DNA from 4 places in the Sporosarcina sp. P16b genome. Region 4 is predicted to be linked to each of the others. Evidence: predicted binding sites of a transcription regulator. Region 4 holds the regulator's gene; each other region holds the start of a gene.
What was found. The regulator LexA, encoded in region 4, represses DNA repair genes until DNA is damaged. The targets are predictions, from matches to a motif close to CGAACATATGTTCG.
Positions count from the first base shown of each region.

Region 1: CSV77_RS06520 (YhjD family protein) is a predicted target of LexA. The motif match lies at 3,520-3,533, and genes of this name have one in related genera.
Region 2: CSV77_RS02645 (malate synthase) is a predicted target of LexA. The motif match lies at 3,419-3,432, and genes of this name have one in related genera.
Region 3: CSV77_RS07500 (YolD-like family protein) is a predicted target of LexA. The motif match lies at 3,776-3,789, and genes of this name have one in related genera.

Region 1 covers NZ_PDYO01000003.1:189,149-195,368, reverse strand. The annotation lists gene hemE (uroporphyrinogen decarboxylase) at 1-38, opposite strand, end outside; gene CSV77_RS06535 (antibiotic biosynthesis monooxygenase family protein) at 332-841, shown strand; gene CSV77_RS06530 (M20 family metallopeptidase) at 1,021-2,184, shown strand; gene CSV77_RS06525 (competence protein ComK) at 2,626-3,162, shown strand; gene CSV77_RS06520 (YhjD family protein) at 3,125-3,502, opposite strand; gene CSV77_RS06515 (nuclear transport factor 2 family protein) at 3,657-4,223, opposite strand; gene CSV77_RS06510 (response regulator) at 4,284-4,964, opposite strand; gene CSV77_RS06505 (sensor histidine kinase) at 4,993-6,141, opposite strand.
Region 2 covers NZ_PDYO01000001.1:520,766-526,985, reverse strand. The annotation lists partial or broken gene CSV77_RS02650 (catalase) at 1-1,889, shown strand, start outside; gene CSV77_RS02645 (malate synthase) at 2,362-3,198, opposite strand; gene gcvPB (aminomethyl-transferring glycine dehydrogenase subunit GcvPB) at 3,734-5,221, opposite strand; gene gcvPA (aminomethyl-transferring glycine dehydrogenase subunit GcvPA) at 5,214-6,220, opposite strand, start outside.
Region 3 covers NZ_PDYO01000004.1:161,484-167,703, forward strand. The annotation lists gene CSV77_RS07480 (EAL domain-containing protein) at 1-111, shown strand, start outside; gene CSV77_RS07485 (SDR family NAD(P)-dependent oxidoreductase) at 193-945, shown strand; gene CSV77_RS07490 (MarR family winged helix-turn-helix transcriptional regulator) at 1,334-1,759, opposite strand; gene CSV77_RS07495 (methyl-accepting chemotaxis protein) at 1,992-3,704, shown strand; gene CSV77_RS07500 (YolD-like family protein) at 3,812-4,162, shown strand; gene CSV77_RS07505 (nucleotide excision repair endonuclease) at 4,197-4,574, opposite strand; gene CSV77_RS07510 (DUF3298 and DUF4163 domain-containing protein) at 4,694-5,311, shown strand; gene CSV77_RS07515 (proline dehydrogenase family protein) at 5,399-6,220, shown strand, end outside.
Region 4 covers NZ_PDYO01000001.1:268,490-274,709, reverse strand. The annotation lists gene tkt (transketolase) at 1-326, opposite strand, end outside; gene CSV77_RS01360 (DUF896 domain-containing protein) at 435-671, opposite strand; gene CSV77_RS01355 (YneB family resolvase-like protein) at 739-1,392, opposite strand; gene yneA (cell division suppressor protein YneA) at 1,389-1,718, opposite strand; gene lexA (transcriptional repressor LexA) at 1,911-2,531, shown strand; gene CSV77_RS01340 (methionine gamma-lyase family protein) at 2,586-3,845, opposite strand; gene hfq (RNA chaperone Hfq) at 3,940-4,164, opposite strand; gene miaA (tRNA (adenosine(37)-N6)-dimethylallyltransferase MiaA) at 4,205-5,137, opposite strand; gene CSV77_RS01325 (alpha/beta hydrolase) at 5,121-6,047, opposite strand; gene CSV77_RS01320 (glycerol-3-phosphate dehydrogenase/oxidase) at 6,044-6,220, opposite strand, start outside.

The DNA of each region.
Region 1 (6,220 bases), on a different contig from region 4:
CTCGCAGCACGTAATAGCGTATCGTTAAAAGTTGACATATTCAGAGATACCTCTTTCCATATTTTTAATTTCTTTCACGTAACTCTTATACGTTCTCATGATAAACCGTTGACAGGTCAATGTATAGTGAATTGCGCCTTTGTCATAATTTTGTGCTAGGACACCCCTCACTTCTGCCATGCTTTAGACAATCATTCCTAACTTGCTTGCAATTAGTGTTTGATTCGGGAGATTTAAGGGAATTACTAAAGGTAGAATCATACACTGGTAAAGAGTGCTTTTAATCAAACTTAGCACAGACGATCGTTACTAGCCAAAGGAGGAATTTTATATGAATATTTATATGACAACTGGAACGATGGGTTTTATGGAGAAAATCAAAGACCAACATGCTGATGAGTCAATACTTTTAATGAATGGCGGCGGCAATACGCTGTTGCTACATGAGACGAACGGCAAAAGCATATTTCAAACGCCGAGGAAGTTCGAAGTGGTAGGTTCTTACGGTAACCTAACAGAACCTGGATTCTTCGCAATGGACAACGTCGCGGTGACAGATGAAGGCAAACCTATTTTCGAACATCAGTACAAGCACCTAGGCGAAAAACTGCAAAACATGCCCGGTTTCGTAGCATACCGCTTACTGCGTCCAATCGGATCAGATACGTATACATTGCTGACACAATGGACAGAGCGACGTTTGTATGACATCTGGTATAACTCCCCTGGTAATCAATTATCCGATAAGACGGTTTTCAAGGATGCAGGTGGTGCTACACAACATATCTTCACAAGCGCTCCATATACTACACATTATAAAACACCTACTGAGGAGGTTTGACGTTTTGACGTCAGACCTTCTTTTTTATGTTGAAAGTGGTCAACCCTATGATTTACACACTCTATTTAGTCACTTCATTTACCCAAAAGTTTAAAACACGTAGTTTGCGATGTGGCCTACTGCTTGCTATACTGAACGAGTTGATTGACTTATTTGTCTATTTGAAAGGGGTTTTACTAATGAGAGAACAATTATTTCAGAAACTGGAACAATCTTATGACGATATGGTAGAGATTCGCCGTTATTTACATATGAACCCCGAAGTGTCATTTAAAGAAACGAAAACCGCAGCTTATATCGCTGACTTCTATAAACGTCTTGGAGTAGAAGTACGTACTGGAGTAGGCGGCAATGGTGTCGTAGCAAGAGTCAAAGGTACAAAGCCAGGAAAAACCGTTGCTTTGCGAGCAGACTTTGACGCATTACCTATTCAAGATCAAAAAGATACATCATATGCATCCACTGTACCTGGTGTCATGCATGCATGTGGACACGATGGTCATACCGCCACGCTCCTTCAATTAGCAAAAGCTATGAATGAAATGCGTGATGAGCTTTCTGGCGAATACGTATTTATCCATCAACACGCAGAAGAATTGGCTCCAGGTGGCGCCATTGCAATGATCGAAGACGGTTGTTTAGAAGGAGTCGATGTCATTTTCGGCACGCATCTGTGGTCACTTTTCGAATCAGGTGTCATCTATTATGCTTCAGGCCCGATCATGGCTGCAGCGGATCGATTCAATATTACCATTCAAGGAGCTGGCGGCCACGGTGCATCTCCCCATCAAACGAAAGACGCTATCGTAATCGGTTCACAGCTTGTGATGAACTTACAACAAGTCGTCTCAAGACGTGTTGACCCCATCGAATCAGCTGTACTATCCATCGGCTCATTCGTCGCAGAAAACGCTTTTAATGTCATCGCTGACCAAGCTGTTCTGGGCGGAACTGTTCGTACATTCACCAATGACGTACGCAACCTCATGGAATACGAAATAAAGCGTGTAGCTGAAGGTACAGCCTTGGCTCACGATTGTGAAATCACTGTAGAGTACTTCCGTGGATATCCGGCAGTGGTCAATCATGAAAAAGAAACAACCTACCTGAAAACTGTCGCTGAATCCATTGCGGATCTAAGTAGTGTAGAAGAAATGCAACCACAAATGGGAGGAGAAGATTTCGCCTACTATCTTGAAAAAGTTCCGGGTACTTTCTTCTTCACAGGTGCCCGTCCGGCAGAAGCCTATCCTCACCACCATCCACGTTTTGACATTGATGAAAAAGCTATGATTGCAGCAGCGAAAACATTAGGTGCGGCAGCGATTGAGTATCAGAACTGAAGTGAAGTAATACACTGAAGATCACTCCTACGAAGGTATGGGTATCTTCAGTTTTTATATTTCACCACAACAGTGGTGGCTGAATTAAAATGAATGATTTAGGGTGAAGAGAGAGACACGCAGTTTGTATAACATTTTGATGTATTTAAGCGTAAGAAGCGCGTTGAGTTGTAGTTTTGCACGTGCTCTTTCTGTACGTATCTGCTCATCAGATGGTGGTTCTGCTGGCAATGGTAGAGAAGTTCATTGGCCCGTGGGGTCACACGCGAACGTGCCCGCTTGCAACATCAATTAATGTCGCTTCTTCCCCGCCCTACGATCATTCGATAAAATCCACCATGTTAATAGAATATTTACTATTTTCCAATATTACAGTTGATTTTAGTTTTTTCTATACTATAATTAATACGTATATGGTCCTATAAAACTGGGGGGAACAACATGGCCAATCCACATTATCTATCATCTTATATTGTTACATTCCATACTTTTGCATTACTTCATGGACAACATGCAAATCCGTACTATACAAAAGTAGTAGAAAGCGACCGGACTTTTATTGTCGAGAAAACACCACTAGAAATTATGAGAGATTCATGTGCACATTACCGTTCCAACTTTGAATCCATTATTAACAGTTCCAAAATGGATTTGAAAAATCGTCCAAAGCCACCGATCATGCTGACCCATTCAAATGACCGGCCTTTATTATTTTTTCCATTGCTGTCCCCCACTTTACATAAAAACTCATGGGTAGCTTATCATGCAGTAAAAGACGTTGTTCAACACGAGGACGGCGTGACCGTTATGTTAAAAAATGATACGCAAATGCAATTGGATACTTCGATAGCTACTGTTTATCGCCAAATGGCACTATCACATATTTTGTTTCAACGATTTGAAAACGCTCAAGAGGAATTGCGAAGTTCCTATTATATGATCATGGAGCCGAAGAGTTCTGATTCGACAATTTCCTAATATACAGATTCAGTAACTCTTCTGACCGGTTACGTAAGCGAACATTTAAATAACGACGCATATCTTGATAACCATCATATAAAAATACATATTCCGTAAATAGTTCATCTGTTGAATGGCGTATCACTCGCATTTTATGCTCTTGTAAATACAAAGCAGTGGTTCGTAAATCAGCAGAAACTGTGTTCATCGTTTCGTCTAACAAATTAAGATATGGACTTTTCAATTTAAACGGAACCTCCTCCAGTAGCCGACGGTCTCGTTCCATAATCGTCAATAACATAGGAAGGTAAATGTAGTTTTCCAAATATGGCATTGCCTCTGCGGGGATCAAAGGCATTGATATCGCCTCCCAATAGAACGTATGTTCTTAAATTGATTATAATTCCTTTAGCGAAGAAAAGCAAGCGCTATTAGTATGGCTTTTTTGCATAAAAAAACTCCCAGTTATACGAACTGGAAGTTTTGACACTCAATCGATAGTTAAAACAAGTTTATTCTTTTCCTGGTTCATCACCAATAAAGTGGATAGAGAACACTTTCCATGTCCCATCTTCTTTCGTCAAAACAGTTACTTGGCGACCTTCGGGTGCATTTTCTACTCCTGTCTCACTGTCCGTGAATGTCGTTTTCAACGTAGAAAATACCTGTGCGCTATCCTTTGAATATTTTACAATCGTTTCATTATCTGTTTCACGTTTCATCGTAGTATTCTCAAGCATTTCTTCCATAGCCTGACGCTCTTCTTCCAGATCATAGCCTTCGGTAGAAAGCGTAGCAAGATAACCTTCTACGTCTTGATTGTTCAATGTTTCGATATAGCGTTCAAAAGCCGCTAGAATTTCATCTTTATCTTCTTTTGGCACATCTGTAGCTTCTTCCACTTGGTCGCCTGACATGCTGAATCCTACTTTTTTATCGTCTACTCCATGATCGATAGCACCATTGCCCGGTGCAGCTTCGCTAGTTTCTGGATGGTTCTCGTTTGTTTCATCTGCGTTATTACATGCGCCTAATACGAGCGCTAAAGCTATGGACGCGACTGCCACTTTTTTCTTCATATGCTCCTCCTACGTAGAGAAAAAGGCCTTCTACGTACAAAGACCTTTTTCATTCTATTATTATTTTACTTCTACCCAACCATTTTTGATTGCTGTAACAACAGCTTGTGTCCGGTCATTTACACTCATTTTTTGCAAAATGCTGGAAACGTGGTTTTTCACCGTTTTTTCCGAGATGAAGAGCGTTTCACCAATCGTCCGGTTACTCTGGCCATCTGTTAATAATTGTAGAACTTCACACTCACGCTTCGTCAATAAATGAAGGGGGCGACGAATGTCGTTCTGCTGGAAGGATCCTTTATGTTCTCTCTCACTCAAACGTCGGAATTCTGTTACTAAATTATGCGTGATTTTTGGATGTAAGTATGATCCACCATTTGCTACTACTTTGATTGCTTGAATAATTGCGTCTGCATCCATTTCTTTTAGCATGTAGCCGAGAGCGCCTGTTTTCAAAGCATGTGTAACATAGGACTCGTCGTCGTGAATGGATAGCATGATAACGCGCGCATTTGGAAACTCTTTCACTAATTGCTCCGTCGCGTCTACACCATTCATGCGTGGCATATTAATATCCATCAGCACTACATCTGGCTCATACTCTCTATACAATTCAACTACTTCGACACCATCGTCGCCTTCTGCTACTACGTTAAACGATTCTTCAAAATCCAAAATTCGTTTAACTCCTTCACGGAATAATTGGTGATCATCTACTATCAAAATTTTTGTCGCTTCCATTTCCTATTCCTCCCAGTAATTACCTTACTTACAGATCTTCGTCCAATGGAATTTGAAAAAGAACCGAAGTGCCTTCCCCGACTTTCGAGGTGACTTTCATTTTTCCTTTCAATAACTCCACACGTTCTTGCATTCCAATGAGACCAAATGATTTCTCTTTTACTTCATTTGTATCAAAGCCGAGGCCTTGGTCTTTAATCAATATATTAACCGATTCACGTAACCATTCGATTTTCACCCATATTTCATCAGTTTTCGCATGTTTAATACTGTTATTTACTGATTCTTGTATGAGACGAAAAATACCTACTTCAAAATTGGAAGCAAATCTTTTTTCTGCTCCGTTACTTTGAAAATGAATGATTAGCGGCGCCTCGTATTCGCTAATGGTCAATAAATACTTTCTCAATGTCGGAACAAGCCCTAAGTCATCCAAAGCCATTGGTCGCAAATTATAAATGATACGACGTACTTCAGATAACGCTCCCCTAACCATTTCTTTTAGGTAAGATAGCTCTCGCATTGCTTCTTCTGGACCATGCTGAACAAACGTTTTTTCGATTAAACCGGAACGCATCAAGACATTGGCTAGCATTTGCGCGGGTCCATCATGAATATCACGTGATAAACGTTTACGCTCTTCTTCTTGGGCCTGGATAATCTGAATGGCAAAGTCTTGTTTATGGCGTGCAGTTTCCAGTGCTGTACTTACATTTTTCAAATCAGATGTTAAATATGTCATCACAGTGGTTACTTGGTTAACAAGCTGGTCTGCTCTTTCAATTGTAGAGAGCAGCAACATAAGTCGACGTTCAAGTTCATCCCGTCTTCCACGAAGTTGTTTCTCTTCCATTTTATTAATGGAGGCGCGTACAAGCAAGTCATTTGCCACACCATAAGCTTGTTTAACTTCTTCTTCACTATATGTTACAAAGTCTTTTGATACAGTAGCAAGACGCTTTCTAGAATGGCGTGATAGGTTCTCTAGAGAATCCCCTTCAGTTATAACATGAGAAATACTATCTTTCACTTCTGCTAACTCTGTTTGCATTTCTTCATAACTCCTGCGGCTTTGTTCACTAATTAAGAAGATATCGCTTTTTGAACGATCCATTACATTAACCATGTTGCCAAATATTTTCTCCATCTGTTGAATGTCAATTGCCTTGTCGCTCAAATAACTCCCTCCCGCACTTGTTTATGTGAAAATTTGCAAAGTGAGCATTATTGCAGTTTAGCCTAAATACTTATACACT
Region 2 (6,220 bases), 250 kb from region 4:
AATCCATTTAAAAGAAAAACTCATGCACTTTGACCGTGAACGGATTCCTGAACGAGTTGTTCATGCAAGAGGATATGCAGCACATGGTGAGTTCGAGTTATACGAATCAATGAAAGACTATACAACAGCTGACTTTCTCCAGAAAGCAGGACAGAAGACACCCGTTTTCACTCGTTTTTCTAACGTAGCTGGAAATCTTGGATCCGTTGATACGGCAAGAGATGTCCGGGGTTTTGCGGTGAAGTTTTATACAGAAGAAGGAAATTACGATTTGGTCGGAAATAATTTACCTGTGTTTTTCATCCAAGACAGCATGAAATTTCCTGATCTTGTTCATGCAGTCAAACCTGAACCGGACACAGATATGCCTCAAGCAGCCTCTGCCCATGATACCTTCTGGGATTTCATAGCAAACAATCAAGAATCCGCCCATATGGTAATGTGGCAAATGTCAGACCGCACCATTCCTAGAAGTTGGCGAATGATGGAAGGCTTTGGTGTCCATACATTTCGGTTTGTTAATAGCGAAGGTAAAGCTACTTTCGTAAAATTTCATTGGAAACCGATACTGGGCGTACATTCATTAGTATGGGATGAGGCGCAAAAAATCGCAGGAAAAAATGCGGACTTCCAACGTAGAGATCTATGGGACTGTATTGATAAAGGCTATTTTGCTGAATATGAATTTGGCGTTCAATTGATTGCAGAAGAAGACGAATTCATGTTCGATTTTGACATTCTCGATGCAACAAAATTGTGGCCAGAAGAGATAGTGCCTGTTAAAATCATCGGCAAAATGACGTTAAATCAAAACGTCACGAATGTCTTTGCTGAAACTGAACAAGCCGCCTTCCATCCCGGCAACGTAGTGCCAGGTATAGATTTCACTAATGATCCACTTTTACAGGGAAGACTCTTATCTTATCTCGATACTCAACTATACCGCCTCGGCGGGCCAAACTTTACAGAAATTCCGATTAATCGTGCAGTATGTCCATTCCATAACAATCAGAGAAATGGATTCAATCGTCAGCGGATTGATGTCGGCAAAGTAAGTTATCATAAAAATTCCTTGGCTGATAATACACCTTCCACTTCCACAGCAAAAGAAGGCGGATTTGTTCACTATGCTGAAAAAGTGGAAGGTCGAATTATTCAAGCGCGAAGCGAATCATTCAAAGATCACTTTTCTCAAGCTCGACTCTTCTGGAATAGTATGTCACCGCCGGAAAAACAACATATTATTAACGCGTTTATCTTTGAGGTCGGAAAAGTGAATAGTATAAGTGTGAGACAACAAGTAGTGGATATGTTCGCAAACGTCGATCAGGAAATGGCTACAACAATCGCAATCAATGTAGGAGTGAATAAGCCAACAGGTGAACAAGTCAATGTTACAGAGTCATCCCCTGCGCTGAGCCAAGAAAATACCCCCCCGCTATCCATACAGTTTGAAGGTCGGTATTCTCATTGGTGACGGTTTCTCTGACGAAGAAGTGAAGTCGACAATTGAACATCTATCAATGTATGGAGTTTGGGCCTATACGATCGGTGAGAAGCTTGGTACAGTAACAGGTAAGAACGGATTGGAGATTCATGTCAATGAAACGTTTATGACTACAGCACCCGTTTTATTCGACTCTCTCTATGTAGTAGGCGGAAACGCAGCCAATCAAGCGAAGTTCAATGCCGAAAGTGTCTATTTCATCAATGAGGCATTCAGACATTATAAACCGATTGGCGTTGCCAAAACCGGAAATACTATTTTCACAGCATCTGACGCAAAAAAGGGACCGGGTATCGTACTTGGAGAAAATAGCGCTACGTTTACTGATGATTTTATACTCGCTATTACACAGCAACGTTTTTGGGAACGAGATATTTACTAATATGTAAAGCAAGAAGCATCACTCTTCATTTAGAGTGACGCTTCTTTGTATTCAAATCCATGAATATAACTTTCGAAAACACATCATGACAAAGTCACTATATTATTTCTGAAACATATGAACTCTCACTTCTTTTGCGCTAACATATACCACGCTTTTCATCGTAATGATGGTCATCGCTTTTCATTACCTGGGAAATTAAAAGACAAGACGATCCAAATATTTACCTCTTTGAGTCTTCATTTTATAGGCTGATTGATAACAGAATGACTGCTAATGATGCGCCAAGTATTGGCACGATGTTGATCCACAATGAATCCCCTCGATAACCACTTTTTATTCTGTACGCTATACCAATAGAACAATTTTAAAAAGTGAAAAGCTACCAGGTACCGGCTCGTCATCACGTGCCCGTATCTGGTAGCTTTATGTGTAATGTAATAAAGTATTCCATCCAAAGTCATTTTACACGTTAACGTAAAACTCCTTCAGCTTCCGGAATATTATTTATGTCAATGGCATTTAATTTGCAAAAATAGTTCAGAAATTCTTGTGCTTCTTTGATTTGCTCTTCATCCGTCTTTAACGCGATAATATCTTTTAAAATTTGAGCAGTCCAAATATTATCAAAGTAACGGAATGTACCTGAATTCCATGATGTACGTTCAGGATAGTTCTTATTTTTATAGTAATTCCAGAAAAGCATTTTCTCGGCTTCTTCTTCTGTAAGTTGAATTCTATATTCAGGGTGTGTAGGCACCAAACCGTCCTCGCCGATACTTCCAGTAAACGTATCATCAACCATGAAAAGACCCGTAATGGTTCTTTCCGTTTCCGCTTGATCTGAAGTTCTCACCGTCAGAACACCTGCACTGTTCGGACGCAAACGAGTTACTGGGTTGGGTAATCCTTTATTCTTCCCGCTTTGTATGCTTCCAGTAGATATTTCCCAATCGCTAAATACTTCCGACTGTCTTTCTTTATCTAACCAGAAAACAATTTGTGAACTTTCATGAATTTTATGGTTCTTTAATATTTCCCTACGTTGCTGTTCAAGCACCTGGATAGCCTTTTCTTCTTTACGCTTCTTTTCCAATATTTTTTCTTCTGCTCTTCGTTCCACGAAGACCTTTTCTAAAGACTCTGCCATACTTCGATTGTTTAAAGTAATAAAATTCTCGAATGCATCGGGATAGACAAATCTTTTACGATCTTTATTGAAGTCCACGGTGATGAACGACTCCTCGTGTTCCACGATATTTCCTTCACCAAACACGTTATGAGTAATTTCTTCATTAATTAAATTCACTAGACAATCTCCTCCTATAAATTCTTTGATAACTACTTTACAGTTAATCTAATTAACGTAATCCGTGTTTTCACATATTATTTCATTGAAATACAACCACCCATTATTCAAATTCAAAAAATGCGCCCTTCATTCCTAACTGGAATAAGTTGCGCAGGAGTATTACATACCGTCCTGTTTACTTGTACATATACAGTATAACACATAAATCGAATTTTCTCAAATTTATGGTTGACATTGGTCATTTGTTTATCGTATAATATACAATTTTGATTTTACGAGACTATGTTTAGAACTAGTTTTATTCTTACTGGTATCCTTATGTAGTCCACACGTGCCGCGAGATATCTTCATGAACCATGGGGTTTACAGCGTATAAAAATCGAATCATTATTTCTCTTCCGAGATCTATTGGTTCTTAATATTGTATTCTTCAAACACCCTGTGTATAACGGAAGAGTGACCAGAGTGCTATAGTATTTTCAATTCAAAAAGCACCGCTAACTTTCAGCGGCGCTCCATTCAATGTATTTTATTATTGTACTGTTTCTTCTACTGGTGACTGTTCTTTTATATAACGCAACACAGGCTTACGCGCTGCCTTCGTTTCATCAAGGCGTCCAATGACGGTTGTGTGTGGTGCTTCTTGAACGATTTCCGGATTCTCTTCTACTTCTTTAGCGATTTGAATCATCGCTTCGATGAAGTTATCCAATGTTTCTTTGGATTCCGTTTCTGTCGGCTCGATCATTATAGCCTCTTCTACGTTCAACGGGAAATAGATGGTTGGCGGATGATAACCAAAGTCTAGCAAACGCTTCGCCATATCGAGTGTACGTGCACCAAGTTTCTTCTGACGACGACCAGACAAAACAAATTCGTGTTTACAGTGTTGTGTATACGGAAGGTCGAAGTATGGCTCTAGACGACGCATCATATAGTTCGCATTGAGTACTGCGTATTCCGTTACAGCTTTTAAGCCGTCAGGACCCATTGAACGAATATACGTATACGCACGTAGGTAAATACCGAAGTTTCCGTAGTACGGCTTCACACGACCAATAGATTGTGGCACGTCGTAATTCAACACGAAGCGATCATCTACTTTTTGAACAACGGGTTTTGGCATGAAAGCAGCCAATTCATCTGTTACACCTACCGGACCTGAACCTGGTCCCCCACCGCCGTGAGGACCTGTGAACGTCTTGTGCAAGTTCAAGTGAACCGCATCAAAGCCCATGTCGCCGGGGCGTGCTTTGGACATAACCGCATTCAAGTTCGCACCGTCGTAATAGAGTTTTCCACCGACTCCGTGAACCACTGCCGCCATTTCTAAGATGTCTTCTTCGAAAAGACCTAGCGTATTCGGATTCGTTAACATCAACGCCGCTGTATCAGGACCTACTTTTAACTTCAAATCCTCAAGATCTACTAAGCCTTTTTCATTCGACTTCACTGTCACAGTGTCAAAGCCAGCAACCGTTGCAGAAGCTGGGTTTGTTCCGTGAGCGGAGTCTGGAACAAGTACTTTCGTGCGCTGCGTATCACCGTTCGCCTCATGGAAAGCACGGATCATCATCAATGCTGTCCACTCGCCATGCGCGCCAGCTGCAGGTTGCAATGTAACTTGTGGCATACCTGTGATTTCAGCTAAATGCTGTTGCAGATCGTATACTACTTCGAGTGCACCTTGTACAGTGGATTCGTCTTGTAGCGGGTGAACGCGTGCGAATCCTGGGAAACGAGCAACTGCTTCGTTGATTTTCGGATTGTATTTCATTGTACAAGAACCTAATGGATAGAATCCTGTATCGACACCATGATTACGGTTAGACAACGCAGTATAGTGACGCATGATGTCCAACTCAGATACTTCAGGCAGTTCCGCGTCTTCCGTACGAATTACGCCTTGAGACAAAATGGACGAAACGTCTACTTCAGGAACATCTAATTCAGGTAAGCTATAACCGATTCGTCCGGGTTTGGATAGTTCAAAAATGAGTGATTGATTGTCCTTATGCATGGATAGCCTCCAGTTCTTGCACGTATGCATCGATTTCTTCTTTCGTACGTTGTTCTGTTACAGCGATCAGTGCGTGATTCGCCAGACTCTCATCTACGAGACTTAAATCATATCCACCAATAATTCCTTGTTCAAGTAAGCGTTTATTGACATCTTTAATAGGTGATTTACAATCCACTACGAGTTCATTGAAATGCGCAGGACCGAATTTCACTTCAAATCCAGCTTTTTCAAATGCTTGTTTCGCATAAGCTGTTTTTGCGATATTCTGATAAGCGATTTCTTTAATTCCTTCTTTACCTAGGGCTGTCATCGCAACGGATGCCGCAAGAGCATTCAGCGCTTGGTTCGAACAAATATTGGATGTTGCTTTGTCACGACGAATATGTTGCTCACGCGCCTGCAATGTCAGTACGTATCCTCTACGCCCTTGATCGTCATTCGTCTCACCAACTAGACGACCAGGAACTTTACGCATCAACTTTTTCGATACTGCGAAATACCCACAATGTGGTCCACCGAATGATTCCGCAATTCCGAATGGTTGTGCATCTCCAACCGTAATATCCGCTCCAAGCGCGCCAGGTGGTGTCAAGAGTCCAAGTGCAAGTGGATTAGCCGAGACGATCGATAGTGCCCCATGTTCATGTGCAATATCGCTGATTACTTGTAGATCTTCTACTTGGCCATAAAAGTTCGGATATTGAACGAGCACTGCTGCAGTCTCATCATCAATCATTTCTTTAAGTTTAACGATATCCGTTACACCGTTTGTATGTGGAATCGTTACCACGTCAATGTATTGCCCGTCTGCGTAAGACTTCACAACTGCGCGTGATTCGTTGTGAACCGTAGCAGATACAAGTAACTTCTTACGGCGTGTATGACCTGCAGCAAGTGTCCCCGCTTCAGCAAGTGACGTGCCTCCGTCATACATGGAAGAGTTCGCTAGCTCCATGCCTGTCAATTCGCAAATCATCGTCTGAAATTCGAAAATCG
Region 3 (6,220 bases), on a different contig from region 4:
ATTGAAACGGTAGAAGATTTTGAATGGTTGAAAGCGAAAGGGTATCAATTATTCCAAGGCTATTTATTTGGTAAACCATCAGCCGTTCCGCAAGTTGAAATTACCATCTAGTGCAGGCGAGTTGTCGAGGACAATTCGTTTACACCGAATTTAGTTTAATGTTAAACTAAATAGGAAAAGGAGATGGTATATATGAAATTAAATAAAAAAATCGCAATGATCACAGGCGGTGCTGGCGGCATCGGATTAGGAATCGCTACAGCCTTTGTGAAAGAAGGAGCGACCGTCGCCATCGTCGACTTGAACAAAGATGCAGGCGAAGCGGCTATTGAACAACTGCAGAAAATCTCTCCGCAATCGATCTTTCTTCAAGCGGACTTATCGGTACAAAAAGAATTACCGTCACTTGTTGAGCAAGTCGTAACAACACTCGGTAAACTGGATATTTTAGTAAACAATGCACATGCCTCACGTATGAAATCCATCGAAGAGATGACGCAAGCGGACATAGATCTCTCATTCAATACAGGATTCTATCCGACGTTTTATTTGATGCAAGCTGCTCTTCCGCATTTGAAAGAGTCAAAAGGAACCGTTATCAACTTCGCTTCTGGCGCAGGATTAAATGGCGATGTGAACCAAGGTTCATACGCTGCAGCGAAAGAAGCCATTCGCGGGATCACTAGAGTGGCGGCGAATGAATGGGGACAATACGGCATCACGTGTAATCTGATTTCACCCATTGCCAAAACACAAGGAATTGAGCAATGGGGACAAGAGAATCCCGAATCTTACAAAGCGATCCTTGCGAAAAATCCACTTGGGCGCCTTGGTGATCCGGAACAAGACATCGGTCGCACCGCAGTATTCCTAGCGAGCGAAGACGCTTCTTACATCACGGGTCAAACGATGATGGTAGATGGCGGTTCTATCAAATTACGCTAATAAACTTTTACGGCTATCCTGATTTTTTGGGTAGCCTTTTTTGTATGTGGGAGTATGAGCGGGTGGGGCTGTAGATAGAGCGGCTAGCGTGTGGTGTAGAGCGAACGTGGTGGGAGTATGAGCGGGTGGGGCTGTAGATAGAGCGGCTAGCGTGTGGTGTAGAGCGGTCGTGGCGGGTGAGTATGAGCGCATGCGGCTGTAGATAGAGCGGCTAGCGTGTGGTATAGAGCGAACGTGGCGGGGGTATGAGCGTATGCGGCCGTTGATAGAGCGGCTAGCGTGTGGTTTAGAGCGGCCGTGGCGGATGTATGAGCGCATTCGCAACAACCTAACCATTATCTCCCCCAAACCTCTAAAAAAAGCTGCTCCATTAACGGAACAGCTTTTTTCAAACGAATGTGTTATTTAACTTCGTGTAAATTTGGACTAAACTATTTCGTTCAGCAGCCGATAAATGACTGAAGAACTCCGATCGCACCTGTATTCCGAATTTCTGCGCTTCGGTCAAAATTTCTAAGCCTTCGGGTGTTATATTCCAATACTTTGTTCGACGGTCTTGTTCATCATTACGTAACGTAATATACTCGCTTTTAATGAGTTTTGATGACAAATGCGTTAATGAGGCGGGTGTGAAGCCTAGTGTCTCAGCTAAATCAGAAGGACGTTGCTCACCTTTTTTATGTAACTCTAGCAACACGAGAATATGGGAGATTCCTAGAGACAGCTTGGATTCTTGCTGGAAACGGATCAACATTTTATTTGTCACTTGATCCATCAAATGTACCAAATTGAAAATTGTCTGGTCTTCATTCAAAAAAGAACACCTCCCTTTCCTTCAAAAAACTTTATGCTTATATATTATTATCATACCTATAGTATATATGAAATAAAACAGTTGTGACACGATTAACATACTTACATCCCATACAATATGTTAAAATCAAAAAGTTTTTTATTTTCTCCTTTTTAATTATAGACTGATAGCGTATGATAAAGACAACGAATGAACTAGATGAAACAAATAGGAAGGGTGGGCATAAGGTTTGATGAAAGTTAAAGATTCGTTAACATTTCAGCTAGGTACGATTATAGCTGGGATCTTGGTAGTGATGTTAGCCATTACATCACTAGCTACATATAAGACGGCTTATGATAAATTGTATGACGCTGCAGGAATTGAGGCATACGGCTGTGCCAATATTACTACTGGATTGATTCGACCTGGTGATTTGGAAAAGGCATTGGCTGGCGATGTCGATACACAAGATGAGCTGGGAAAGACGTTGAACTGGACAACCGAACATAAGAATATATTTGAAACACAATATATTTTGGATTTGGATGGAAAGCTCGTTGCTCTAGATGATAATTTGAGAGCTAAAGGGTTTAAGCCGGGAGATCAGTTCCATTTAGATGAAGAAGCGATTGCAGATCTACTAGAACATCGACATTCGACATATTCTCAACCTTACGAGTATGGCGACATGGAGCGGCTTTCAGGTTATGCGCCACTATATAAAGATCAGGATGCCAGTAAGGAAATCATCGCATTCAGCGTAATTGATTTCGATGCCGACATTGTCAAACACCGTACATGGGATGTCGTTCGCGACGGAATTTTGATCAGCATTATTCCTATGATACTTGCTTCAATCGGAACAGGATTCCTCATTCGCCGGAAGACGAAGCCGATTACAAGCTTAATTGAGCAGGCGAAGAAAATTGCGGATGGCGACTTGGCGGTTCAACCGACAGAAGTGAAGTCACAAGACGAAGTGGGAGACTTGGCTCGTACACTGAATCGTATGACGGCGAATCTACAAGACATGATCGCGACGATGAATACGACATCGCAGCATTTATCTGAAAACGCGGGAGAAACTTCTGCATCACTTTCTGAAATGCGTGAAGCGATTACGATGGTTGCGAATAATATCGAAGAAGTCGTCACGGCCGTCACGGATGGTACGTCAAATGCCCAGCATGCAACAGGTATTCTTGCGGGATTGGCAAGTGGTTTGAGCAACACGAAACAAAGTGCCGATTCAATGCTCGTTAACTCCAATGAAACGATGAAAATTGCACTAGAAGGCGCAAAACGCGCAGAAGAAATTAGCCACGATATGGAATTAATTCGAAATGGATCGCAAGAAGTTGGAGATACAATCCAAAACTTGGTTGAATCTACGACGAAGATCCAAAATATTACGGGGTCCATCGCGGGAATCGCAGCTCAAACGAATTTACTTGCGCTGAATGCATCAATTGAAGCGGCACGTGCAGGTGAACATGGTAAAGGCTTTGCGGTAGTGGCGGAAGAAGTACGGAACTTGGCTGAGCAATCGAATCAGGAAGTACTTGAAGTAGAGAAGCTGGTGAAGGATATTTCTGACCGTATCCAGCAAGTCATTACTTCCACATCGGAAAATACGAAACACATCACGAAGGGTACAGAAACAGTGAAGCTTACGTCTCAGTCATTGAGTAATATTTCCGTGGCGGTTGGAGAAACCGTTAAGGAAATCAAGAATATCTCGAACTTGATGACGTCGGAAGCTATGAAATCAACAGAAGCAGTGCAGTTGATCGAACATTTAACACACGCTGTACAAAATATTGAAGACATGACGAATAATATTGCAGCAGCCGCTGAGCAAACGACAGCGAGCATAGAAGAAATTTCAGAACGTTCTACGCAGACCAATCAAATGGCGCGTGAACTAGAAGTGTTTGTCGGTTCATTCAAATTACCTAAATAAACACTCGGCCATCGCTCGCAAAGCGATGGTCTTTTTAACCATTGATTTTAGAATGTATGTTCTGTATAATACGAACGTACATACGCTTGAGAAATGGGGAATATCTGATGGAAAGGAACCGAGATAGAGGGAAATTGAAGTGGACGTCGCTCATGCTGCCTGAACACCTTGAAAGACTACGTGATTGGCAACGGGAAGATGAGTATATAGAACGGCCTGAGTTAACCGATTGGGAGCTACAAACGATGCAGGAGACACTTGAAGTGGCGTGGCGCAGGCGTGTCGAGACATCGATTAAAACTTGGCATGATGGGGAAGTTCGCTTTCATCAGGGAGAGATTGAAGCGCTCGACTTGCGGACGATGACGATCAGGCTGCGCGATCCGTTCGGAACGGAAAGAATTCATGTAGAGGATGTGATAGACGTCCAGTTATCGAAAGAAACGGGTGGTGTATAGGCAAAAATAAAAGCCGTCTGCAAAGGCAGACAGCTTAATCTCTGAAAAATACTTTTTCTACGTTGTACTTTGCTTGTTCCGTATTGATTACGTACGTTTCGTAGATTTCGCGTTCCATTGGATCATCGATGATAATAGCAGAAATTTTCGCTACTTCTTCACGGTGATTACGTAATGGAGACACTTGGTCTTCAAAATGCTTTTTCAGACGTGGACGCAATTTTCGTGCTTTTCCTACGAATAATAACTCGTCGCTTTGGTTGAAGAACAACAAAAGGCCGCCTTTATCACGTGGAATATCATGAAAATCGATGAAACCATAGATTGGCTTAATCGGTGTTTCATCCGGTCCCATTTCTTGTTTTCTGCGAACGATTGTTACGTCCGGTTTAGGTAGTGTAATATTGATCATTTTACTTCACATCCTTATATCAGTCAGTGTTTATCCTATCATACGACCAAAAAAAAAGCGAGAAACTTTCTTTACATCCCTTGCATATAGTAAACAAATGTCTCGGGAAGGATGAACTGATGAGAAACCCTGCCGTTATAGAAACGTATCACATATCGAATACCAAGCCGAAAGTGGATGTGTATTATCCCGTCATCACGCAGCTGGATGATCCAAAAATTCAACAGAAACTAAATCAAGTGCTATTCAAGGAAATGAATAACATGCTAACAGACAATAATTATTATGATCCAAGTCTTGTCGAGATGGTCGCAACGTATGAAATGAAAAATAATCAACGTGATCTTTTCAGTATCAACTTGATCGTCTACTCGTTTACTGGTGGAGCGCATGGAATGACTTACGTTAAATCTCTGACATTTGATACGAAGACGGGAAGGCAATACAATTTGCAAGATATGTTCAAGCCAGGCAGTCCTTATGTGCAGCGGATATCTGAATATATTAGACGCCATATTCAGCAATGGAAAACTCCAGTGCTTGAGCCATTCACTAAAATCAAGCCTGATCAGGATTTCTATATCGCAGACACGAGTCTGGTTGTCTATTTCCAACTATACGAAATTTCACCTTACGTAGCCGGCTTCCCTTATTTTCCGATACCTTTGCTTGATTTACAAGATATCATCAAACCAAATAGTCCAGCAGACCGAATGTTGCCGTTTATAGGAAATTAAAAGATCTGTATAAACAAATGTATGGGCTTACATGACAGAGTAGTGTTATAATTTTGACATAAGAACTACACAAAAGAGGTGGAAACTATGCTAAGAAATTTCTTTATCGGTTTATCTGAAAATCAACTACTGAATCAAGCTGCCCAAAAATACGGCTTTCAATTAGGAGCACAACAAGTGGTGGCGGGAACTAACATCGAAGAAATGATTGACAGTGTCAAAGAGCTCAATCAAGCAGGTATTTCATGTACGATTGATAATCTAGGTGAATTTGTGTACGAAAAGAGCGAGGCTGTTGAAGCGAAAGGACAAATCTTAAGCGTAGTGGACGCAATCCAAGAACATCGAGTGGATGCGCACATCTCGATCAAACCATCACAACTCGGATTGGATATTGATTATGCATTTTGCAAAGAACAGGTAGAGGAAATCGTTAAATATGCAAATCAAGTAGGTATATTTGTTAATTTAGACATGGAAAATCACTCACGACTTGAACCAACGTTCCGTTTAGTAGACGAATTAAAAGCAAAAGGCTTTGAAAACGTCGGAACCGTAATCCAAGCCTATTTTTATCGCGCATTAGATGATACGAAAAAATACAACGACACACGCATGCGTCTAGTAAAAGGTGCGTATAAAGAGTCACCGGATGTTGCGTTTATCAATAAACAAGAAATCGACGAAAATTATATAAAAATTATTGAAGAACACTTATTACATGGAAACTTCACGTCGATTGCGACGCATGATCATACGATTATTCATCATGTGAAGCAGTTTGTAAAAGAGCATGATATTTCATATGATCAATTCGAGTTCCAAATGCTTTACGGTTTTCGCCATGATTTACAGCTACAATTAGCGAAAGAGGGCTATAATTTCTGTACATACGTGCCGTTTGGCGAG
Region 4 (6,220 bases):
ACTGTATGTCCATATTCCGGATGTCCTGGTGTCTTTGAATCCCATTGTCTGAAATTTTTCAAGTCATCAATCGTCAGACCATAGCCACTTAAATGCAACAAGCTATAGAGTAACATCGAGCCGTGTCCTGCCGAAAGTACAAAGCGATCACGATTGAACCATTGTGGGTTTGATGGATTGTGGTGTAAATGTTGCGTCCATAGTGTGTACGCCATTGGCGCTGCGCCCATCGGTAATCCGGGGTGACCAGAATTTGCTTTTTCAATCGCATCGATTGATAATGTTCGGATTGTCGTTATTGCCAGTTGATCGATTTTTTCGGTCATGCTGTACATCCTTTCCGTCCTGTCTCATATGAGTGTTTTATAGTATATATTCCTTCTCTAGTGTAGTCAATTCCTCGGTTAATTACAATGTTAATCCTTTACCTATCATCAATTTAGTGGTTTTTGATTCGCTCTAGCTTGTTTGACTTTTTCAGGTGTTACGTCATTTCCTTCTGGGTCCATTACTTTGACCGATTCGATAGTTTCACGCATACTGGAACGGAATGTTTCCAAGTATTCCTTTCTGAGCTGGGTCTGTTCTTTTGCTTCCTCGATCGATAATCCTGTTGTTTTCTTTTTATTTGCCAATTCATTAATACGTTTTATTTTCTTTTCTGAGAGCATCTTTAAAAACCTCCATAAGTTAGTCGTTTAATAAAATGTAAACAACCTGGAGGAAAAGTGCAACCTATTAGTGTTCTTGTGCCATAAACTCTTTATATCTTCTATGAACCGTGGCCTTGCTGACAGCATGACCTAATCCATTTAACACGTTTGCAATTTCTTCATATGTAAGACCTTTGTTACGAAGCGAGACAATTTCTTCTATCGGAAGCTCAAGTCTTTCACGCCCCACTCCTTGGTCAATATTTCGCAAATTCTTCGATGGATCATAGCCCCTGTCAACAGCACGCTTCATCCCTCTACGTATTTTTGCATTATGTAGTTTGCGTTGGTATTCTTCTACGATTGCCAGAATTTCCAACAACATCGAGTCCATTTCATTCAATTCTATCGTACCGTTTGAATGATTGGTAATCACGATCGTTTCACTTTTGGCAATTACATGCAATATCGCGACTCTTGCATTGCCCCGCCCTAATCGTGTTTCGTCTTGAATGAATACTGCATCCACTGAACCGTTTTGAATTCGATCCAACATGGACAGAAGACCTTCACGATCCATGTCATATCCACTCTGACGATCTGTATAGATTCCAACGCAATCATATGATAATTCAGCAGCTAATTTTTCTAATTCTTCTTGCTGCCTTACAATAGATTGTTCTTGTGTTTCTTTTTCCGTACTCACTCGGCAGTATATTACACATTTCTTTTCCATCATTTAGATCCCCCTCCTATTTCAGCTACTCGAATATCTGTTTGTTTATTAATTTTAACAGGCACGCGCAGTAATTCACCTGAAACGATTTGATCCGTAGGTAATTCATTTAAAGACCGTACCTGTTCGATCCAGTGGGTAGTTGGTATATCTTCCGAGTAATTGGAAGCCAACTGCCACAGTGTATCTCCTTCATTAATAACGATCTCCATATAGTGATCTTCCTCAGCCATTTTATCGAATTGAACCCAAGCAAATGAAACACAAACTACTAATAATACTGCAAAATAATAATTATTTTTAATAAATTCTTTAATAATCTCCATCATAACTCCTCCTCTAATTTACGCTTTTAGAATACATGTTCGGAATACCTGTTCTTAATTATAAGAGAACATATGATTCTATGTCAAGTAAAATTAGAACCTTTGTTTGATTAGTAATCGAACACATGTTATACTATATTCAAAATAGTGGTTCAGTATTCCATTGCTTGCAAACTAGTAGAAGAGGTGAATCTGTTGAAGAAAATATCAAAGAGACAAGAAGAAATACTTGCGTTTATAAAAGAAGAAGTACGATTAAAAGGGTATCCCCCTTCCGTTCGTGAAATTGGAGAAGCTGTCGGTCTTGCATCAAGTTCTACGGTCCACGGTCATTTATCACGACTCGAAAGTAAAGGTTTCATACGGAGAGACCCGACAAAACCTCGCGCCATTGAAATATTGGATCCAGAGGGATTGGACGAGTTAAAAAGTGGTGTTATGCATGTACCGTTGATCGGTAAAGTTACAGCAGGTAATCCAATTACGACGATTGAAAATATTGAAGAGTACTTTCCTTTGCCGGATACATTCGGTTCATCTGAGGATGAAGTCTTCATGTTGGAGATTGTAGGGGATAGCATGATCGAAGCGGGCATCCTAAACGGAGACCGCGTGATTGTCAGACAAACGCATTCCGCAAGTAATGGTGAAATTGTCGTGGCTATGACAGAAGAAGATGAGGCAACAGTCAAACGTTTCTTTAAAGAGAAAGACTATTTCCGACTCCAACCGGAAAACTCCTCTATGGAGCCAATCATTGTAGATCAAGTTTCTATACTAGGAAAAGTGATCGGTGTATTCCGTATGATTCATTAATGATCAAAAAAGTGTATCGAGAAACCTCAATAGGTTTTCGATACACTTTTTTCTTTATACCAATTTCATTTCAAGTAATTGTTCCATAGAATCTAGTACTGCGGATTTTATATGCTCGTAAGTCAATCCTCCTTGAATATATGCCGTATATGGTGGCCTAATCGGACCGTCAGCTGTCAATTCAATACTAGAGCCTTGAATGAACGTTCCCGCGGCCATGATGACGTCATCAGCATAACCAGGCATATAGGAAGGCTCCGGTGCATATTGGGCATTGATTGGTGAATTTTGCTGAATCATTTGGCAGAATGCAATCATTTGTTTAGCGTTCTTAAAATTCACGGATTGAATTAAATCTGTTCGAAGCTCACTGTAATGCGGAGTCGTGTCCATACCAAAGCTGCCTAAAAATGCGGATGTGAATAGCGCACCTTTAACGGCCTGACTGACTACGTGTGGTGCCAAGAAGAAACCTTGATACATCTCCAGTAACGTATCGAGAGAGGCTCCTGCTTCAGCCCCAAGACCGGGAGATGTCATACGATATGCACACTTCTCAACCAAGTCTTTCTTACCGGCTATATAACCACCTGTTCTGGCAAGTCCACCACCTGGATTTTTAATGAGTGAGCCCGCCATAAGATCTGCTCCAACCTCAACAGGCTCTTTCATTTCCACGAATTCTCCATAGCAATTATCTACAAAGATTACAACGTCCTCTTTCATGTTACGGATTTCCTTAATAATCGCTTCAATTTCATGGATTCTGAATGATGGATTGCTTGAATAGCCTTTAGAACGTTGAATCGCCACGATTTTCGTCTTCGATGAAATCATTTCTTTTGCTTTTTCAAAATCAACAGAGCCATCTTCTTTCAAATCAATATGCCGATAAGAAATTTGAAAATCCTCTAGTGAACCTGTATCTTTGCCATTTCCCGAAACGATAGACTCCAACGTATCGTATGGTTTACCTGTGATATATAGAAGTTCATCACCCGGGCGCAATATTCCAAACAAGCTAATCGTAATTGCATGTGTGCCGGAGATGATTTGATTTCTTACGAGACAGTCTTCCGCGCCGAATACATCTGAGTATACTTTTTCCAATACATCACGACCGCTGTCATCATAGCCATACCCAGTTGAGCCTGATAAATGAAAGTCGCTTACATGATTTTGTTTGAATGCTTGTAAGACTTTTCTTTGGTTAAAAAACGCAATTTCTTCTACCGTCTTCACATACGGAGCGATTAGTTCTTCCGCTTCTTGTGATCTAGTTAGTAATTCTTCATTAATGGGAGTAATTTGCATGTGTAGTACCTCATTTCATTTTGTCATATCCTATTTTAGCAGATCGAGTCTATATACCAAACGAAAGACAACAAAAAAACAGGCAAGCGCCTGTTTATAGTTCGTCTTTTAAAATTACTGGTTTTGCAGGAGAATATGTGGAAATCGCATGCTTATAAATAAGTTGTTGCTTACCTTCCGTTTCCAGTAGAACCGTATAATTATCATACGACTTAATTAGACCTTTTAACTGAAAACCATTTAATAAAAAAATCGTAACAAATGTGTTATTCTTCCGTAAAGTATTTAAAAACGTATCTTGCATATTTCCTTGTGCCATTCAATTGCCTCCTTGTCACTGTAATGTAGTTATTCCATACTCACTTCTCAAAATCCTTTATTATCTTACAGGTTGTTTGAAAAATTTCTTTCTCTGACTGATTAGCATCTACCCACTGGACAGGCAACTTATTACGGAAGTATGTCAGCTGCCTCTTTGCGTAATTACGTGTGTTTTTCATTACCGCCTCTATTGCCTGCTCTTTTGTCAATTGTCCGTTAAAGTAGGAAATGAGTTCTTTATAACCTATCGCTTGTACTGATTGGGTTTGACGAATACCTTTATTCCAGAGTTGCTTTACTTCATTGAACAATCCCGCCTGAACCATTTGTTCCACACGCAGATCGATTCGTTTATACAGTAATTCTCGCGGAAGATCTAATCCAATAATTAAAGAATGGTACATGGGTTGATTTCCTTGTTGCTGTTCATGATCTTGTTTTGTTTGACCTGTCACTTCAAGGATTTCTAGCGCACGTACTAGACGTCTATGGTTATTTGGGTGTATTTTTTCCGAACTTTTCGAATCCAATTCTGCAAGTCGTGCATGTAATACATCCGCGCCTTCTGATTCAAGTTCCTGTTCTAAGCGCGCTCGCACTGCAGGATCAGCCGCTTGTTCTGTAAATCGATAATCAAACAAAACGGACTGAACATACATTCCACTACCACCGACAATAATAGGTAGTTTTCCGCGAGATTGAATATCCGCTATCCATTGTCTGACTGCTTGTTGATATTCCGCTACCGAAAACGATTCGGTTGGTTCTTTTACATCAAAGAAATGGTGCGGGATTCCTTGCATTTCAGAACGATGTATTTTTGCTGTACCGATATCTAATTCTTTGTATACTTGCATGGCATCTCCATTAATGATTTCCCCGTTAAATGAATTTGCAAGTGCTAGGCTAAGTGCTGTCTTCCCTGAAGCAGTCGGTCCTACGACTGCTAGTACATCAACGGGTAGGTTCATGTCGTTTCATCCATTCTACGATAGTCGTATACACATGTTTATAGTTGGTTTCCTGAAGCATTTCATGTCTTCCGCCTTCATAGAGCACGACAGTGACTTGCTGTTGATTCGCTTTATCAAATTGTTTGGCTACTTTCCAAACACCTTTCGCACGGTCTCCTACTAAATCATCTGTACCTGAGAGTAATAATATCGGCAGTTCATTTGGAATGTTCAATAAGAATTCGGGCGCTTCCAAAGAATTTAACCCTTCTAGCAATACACGAAACATTTGTGCAGTTGGCACGAATCCACATGCTTCGTCTGCTTGATATTCCGTTACACTTTCTACATTGCGTGATAACCATGCAAATTCCCCTTCATCAGGAAATTGTTTTGAGTAATTGCCAAAGACCAAACCATTCAAAAACTCATCCGGTTGCTCTTTAGGTAACGTATTTTCTCTGTACGTAGCTAGTGCAATCGCAGCATGTGCCATGAGTTCGGAATTGGTCCCAGTACCCAATAAGACCACTTTACTAACCGTTGAACCGTATAGTTGGATATAACGTCTTGCAACGAACGAGCCCATACTGTGTCCGATTAGTACGACCGGAAGCGCTGGGTATTGCAGTTGATAGGATTGATTCACTTCAAACGCATCGTCTACCAATTGGTCGAATGAAGCGGAGTCACCGAGATAGCCGTATACATAGCCATTTTCTACAGCTGTCTTCCCGTGACCCCTCTGGTCATGCAACGTAACGACATACCCTTGTGATCGCAAGTACTGTGCGAATCGTTCATAGCGACGGCTATGTTCAGCCAGTCCGTGAATGATATGCACACGGCCAATCGGATTTGTTTTAGGTATATAACTTATACTATACACTTTAATGCCGTCACGCATTTCTATCCATTGATCTGTCATGAACTTGCACTTCCTTTCGCTTCCGCAACCGCATTTTTTAAATCATTTTCATAGATGGTTTTCTCGCTTTCCGTATAGTGCAGTAACTTTGCCATGTAGTTTGTTACTTGTGTCGCCAATGATTCCACCACATCAATTTGGAAATATAAATCCCCTTTTCTACGGATAAAGAA